Regions from separate parts of the Lactiplantibacillus argentoratensis genome, predicted to be linked through region 1. Evidence: riboswitches for the same ligand, from Rfam matches in the RefSeq annotation. Region 1 holds a riboswitch; the other holds the start of a gene.
The links. A riboswitch is a leader RNA that binds a small molecule or an ion and turns the genes downstream of it on or off. The one in region 1 is predicted to bind thiamine pyrophosphate.
Positions count from the first base shown of each region.

Region 2: it holds a riboswitch for thiamine pyrophosphate, as region 1 does, so the genes downstream of both, thiM (hydroxyethylthiazole kinase) here and V7R88_RS00950 (ECF transporter S component) in region 1, are expected to answer to the same signal.

Region 1 is NZ_CP147647.1:214,444-216,845, reverse strand. It holds gene V7R88_RS00960 (aldo/keto reductase) at 1-444, opposite strand, end outside; gene V7R88_RS00955 (glutathione peroxidase) at 495-980, opposite strand; TPP riboswitch at 1,125-1,218, shown strand; gene V7R88_RS00950 (ECF transporter S component) at 1,321-1,890, shown strand; gene V7R88_RS00945 (ABC transporter ATP-binding protein) at 1,920-2,402, shown strand, end outside.
Region 2 is NZ_CP147647.1:111,797-114,198, reverse strand. It holds gene thiD (bifunctional hydroxymethylpyrimidine kinase/phosphomethylpyrimidine kinase) at 1-315, opposite strand, end outside; gene thiM (hydroxyethylthiazole kinase) at 341-1,132, opposite strand; TPP riboswitch at 1,211-1,316, opposite strand; gene V7R88_RS00500 (zinc-binding dehydrogenase) at 1,488-2,402, shown strand, end outside.

The sequences.
Region 1 (2,402 bases):
GTTTAATCGTTCTAAATGTTCTGGTAAGAAATTCGAGACCCCAATCGAACGAATCAAGCCTAACTTCTGGGCATCAATCAGCGCCTGCCAAGCTTCAACATAATGATCCTCCTTAGGATTAGGCCAATGAATCAAATATAAATCATAATAATCCAGGCCAGCTCGATATAATGATTCTTGAATCGTATTGATAGCTTCCGCGTAGGTGTGGTGACGACCAGGAAGTTTTGATGAAATCAAGAGTTCCGAACGCGGTACTGATGAACGCCGAACCGCTTCACCAACAGCCCCTTCATTTTCATAGTTAAAGGCCGTATCTAATAATCGGTAGCCGCGATCAATCGCTGAGTCGATCACTTGCACACCATGAGCACCATTCAGTTTATATGTTCCAAAGCCAATTTTAGGTACCGTTAAACCATCACGTAACGTATAAGTTTCCAACTTAAGCCACTTCTTTCTTTTAAATTAAACAATCATTTTTAAATTTATCGTTAATCTTCTGAACGATCAGCCAAGGCATCACGAATCGCTGCTTCAAATGTTGCCGGCCGGGTCGTTGGGGCATAGCGTTCGAGCACACGGCCATCACGACCAATCAGGAATTTTGTGAAATTCCACTTGATTCGGCCATGTCCCGCCGCCTGTTTGAGGTAAGTAAATAACGGATCAGCGTCATCACCATTAACCATCACCCGTTTGGTCATGGGGAACGTTACCCCGTAGTGCCGTTGACAATAGTCATGGGTCTCATCGTCATCCGCCTTTTCTTGATGAAATTGATTGGATGGCAATCCCAAGACCACTAGGCCCTCCTGCTGATACTTCTGATAAAGTTCTTCTAATCCTTTAAACTGTGGTGCCAGGCCACAGTTGCTAGCCGTATTCACGATTAGCAAGACCTGACCGCGATATTGTGACAAGTCAAGCGGCGCACCACTCATCTCAGTTTCTGTAAAATCATACACTGATTCTGCCATCGAGATCCCTCCTAAGAATATTAACCAAATACATTGCTTTATCCATAGTAAACCACAAAATTGTGACTTTTCATCATACTTTGCTTTAGTTTCCGGAAAATTGATTGCACTGAATGTCATTATCCGTTACACTAAACGTATCATTCATAGCAACTGGGGTGCCATCACGGCTGAGATAATACCCATTGAACCTGAATCTGGACAATGCCAGCGCAGGGAGCAATGCTTTTATTTGGGGAACCATCAATTCAGACTTAGCCGCCTGCCACCGATAATCGTGGTAGGCGTTTTTTGTCGCTTGGATGCGTGAATGACAAACTACTTTTGGGAGGATTTAACAATGAAATGGGTTAAATCATGGTACTTGAACGATATTATTTTACTGGCACTAATTGGTATTTTCTTTGGTGCCATCTTTATGGGGACTAATTTTGTTTATAACATTTTAAGTGCGGCCCTGACACCATTTGGTCTAAGCGGTCTGGCTAATGAACTACTACTTGGCTTATGGTGCATGCCCGGCATGTTAGCTGGCTACCTCATTCGACTAAAGGGTTCGGCAACGCTAGGTGAGCTCCTCGCAGCAACCGTCGAAATGTTTTTCGGTGGTCAATGGGGAATCACCACATTGATTTCTGGTGTCGTGCAAGGATTTGGGGCCGAACTAGGTTATATCGTCACTGGCTACAAACACTATGACTGGTTAGGCTTAACGGCTGCGGCCGCAACAACTACTGTGGTCACCTTTGGCTGGGACCTTGCCCGTAATGGTTACTATAAATTACAGCTGTGGCTCTTGGTTTTATACGTGGTCGTTCGCTTTATTTCGATGTTTGTTTTCGGGGGTCTGTTAACTAAAACCATCACGGACCTACTTGATCGCAGTCATGTTTTAAAATCAACGCATTAATACACTTTATAAAATGGAGGCTTTCTCGAATGGCTAGTATCGCGCTGAATAATTTAACTTACACCTATCCACAGGCGTCGACACCCATTCTGGATCGCGTTAACCTAACACTACCACGGCAAAGCTTCATCCTATTGACAGGGCCATCGGGAACAGGTAAGTCGACGCTCCTAAAGCTGATTGCAGGCTTACTACCCCTGACTCCAGATTACGGCACCATTACCTTTGATGGTCAGTCATTAACTGCTAGCACCGCTAATCAGCGTGCTCAGCACGTTGCCATGATGTTTCAGAATCCTAATCAGCAGTTTGCCATGGATACCGTTGAAAATGAACTAATTTTCGCACTTGAGAACTTACAAGTGCCCCGTGACCAAATACCGGCCCGCTTACTTAGTGCGCTTGACTTTGTTGGTATCCGAAATTTACAGTCACGACTATTAAATCATTTATCCGGTGGCGAGAAACAGAAAGTGGCCCTTGCAATCATTGTCGCTATGGATAGCGATGTC
Region 2 (2,402 bases), 100 kb from region 1:
AACTGTCAGCGGCCCAAAATCAACTCGTTTCAAGTTCTCAACGACGGCATGGACATGTTCAGCATCCGCAAGCATCCCCGTTTTACAAGCGCGAATGTCTAAGTCAGCTGCTAACGAAACAAATTGTTCGTCAATGAGCTTCGTTGGCATTGCCATAAAATCTTGGACCCCCAATGTATTTTGAGCTGTCACGGCAACGACTACCGCGGTACCAAAAACGTGACGTGCCTGCATCGTTTTTAAATCGGCCATGACACCGGCACCGCCACCACTGTCCGTACCAGCAATCGTTGCCACTTGTGGAAATTCATTCATTAAATCTCGCGACCCTTCATTATATTTAATCAACTTTAGCAATTGTTTGAATTTCTGACACTGTCACTAAGCTCAACCGGTCAATCAAATCAATGGCAAATGTGGCGGGACGATCGGCCGTCAGCTGACTGGCGACAAGTTCCCCCGCTCCCGCTAAGACTAAGCAAGCCACTTGCGCCGCCTGGTAAACATCGGTTGAACTAACGGCTGTAAAAGCCGCGACGATACTAGAAAGTAAATCGCCCGAGCCCACGTGACGTTGGAAGAGCGGGGTACCATTAGCGACTTTAACTACGCGCTGACCATCCGTAATAACATCAGTAGGCCCCGACAATATGACACAGCATTGGAATTGCTGTGCACAAGCTTGAGCAATTTCAACCAGGTCGCCCTGACCGCTTCCCGCATCAATGCCCTTCGCTTGCCAATCCATGCCTGCCAATGCCGCAATTTCACCAGCATTGCCCCGAATAACATCGACTTGAAAATCAGATAGTAAGCCTAGCGCGACTTCTTTACGATAAGGGACCGCCCCGACGGCCACCGGATCAAGAACGACTGGCTTATGATACTGATTAGCAAGCTTACCAACCACCCGCATTTGATCAATCTGGGTGGTGGTCAGGGTTCCTAAATTAATGCAAACTGCCCCGGCAATTTGGACCATCGTCTCCGCTTCTTGGACTTCAGCTGACATAATTGGCGAGGCCCCTAACGCGTTTAGCCCATTGGCAACGTCTTGAACCGTAACAAAATTGGCAATGTTAAAAACAATCGGATTGTGATCCCGTAAAGTATTCAATAATTGTAATTCCATAGCAATTCTCCTCCTCATTGACCGTCACGCCAATTAAAAACGGCCACCAATCAACATGCATTGATCCAGTGGCCGCTAACATTAGCTGTGACACTTTCCTACGCAAGTTTGAGCTTACAGGTTCAAAGGGATCGGTACTTACAGCACCATCTCAGCCCATTTTTGGACACCCCTAGTGTTTAAAAATATTCAATTACTAACCTTAGTCTAACGATTGTAACCGCTAACGTCAATCTTTCCGTTAGCCGAATCACCCTCATTGCTACTTAATTAATTAGGCATTAAAGTTTAAATTCACCGCCGCGACCGGTTATAATAAAAAGCAAATATGCCTTTAAGAAAAGAGTGATTGAAGATGCAAGCACTTGTTGTGCCAGATCCATCCGCTCAAACTATGGAACAGCTTCAATGGCAAGAACGGCCCATGCCCAACCTCGGGCCAACTGAGGTGTTGATCAAGACCCAAGCAGTCGGGCTCAATCCGGTAGATTTTAAATTAGTTGCGGCGGGTAACGCCGCCTGGCAATATCCACACACACTAGGACTAGACACAGCTGGAATCGTGGAGGCGGTTGGCGCTGAGGTCACTAATTTTCGGCCTGGCGAACGAGTTTGTGGGCACGCTAATCTCGCCAATAATGGGACGTTTGCCGAATACGTGAGTTTACCAGCAGCCGTGCTAGCTAAGATTCCAACGACTGTGAGCTTTGAAGCAGCCGCCGCTAGTCTCTGCGCTGGATTGACGGCTTATCAGGCCCTCCTGCGCAAAGCCAATTTAAATGCCGCGCAAACTGTGCTGATCCATGCAGGTGCGGGCGGTGTAGGCAGTATGGCTATTCAACTCGCTAAGGCTGCTGGCAAGACCGTCTTCACGACCGTTTCAAAGGCCAAGCAAGCCTTCGTGGCACCGCTGCATCCCGATGCTCAAATCGATTACCATCATGAAGATGTGACCACACGCATTCAAGACCTAACGCAGCAGCACGGTGTTGATCTGATCATTAATACCATTGGTCATGCTGATGCGGACTTACCGCGCTTAGCTTACAATGGCCAGCTTGTCTGTGTATTAGCAACTCCGGACCACTTTCCAAGTAATCAAGTGGTAACTATCAGTAAATTGGACCTCGGTGGTGCCCACCGTAGCGGTAACCCAGCGCAAGTTGCTGATCTTGGGCAAATGACCGCCGCCTTATTAGCTTTGGTCCAAGCTGGCAAGGTCGACCCACTAATTACTCAGGTCTTGCACCGTGACCAACTTGTAACTGGT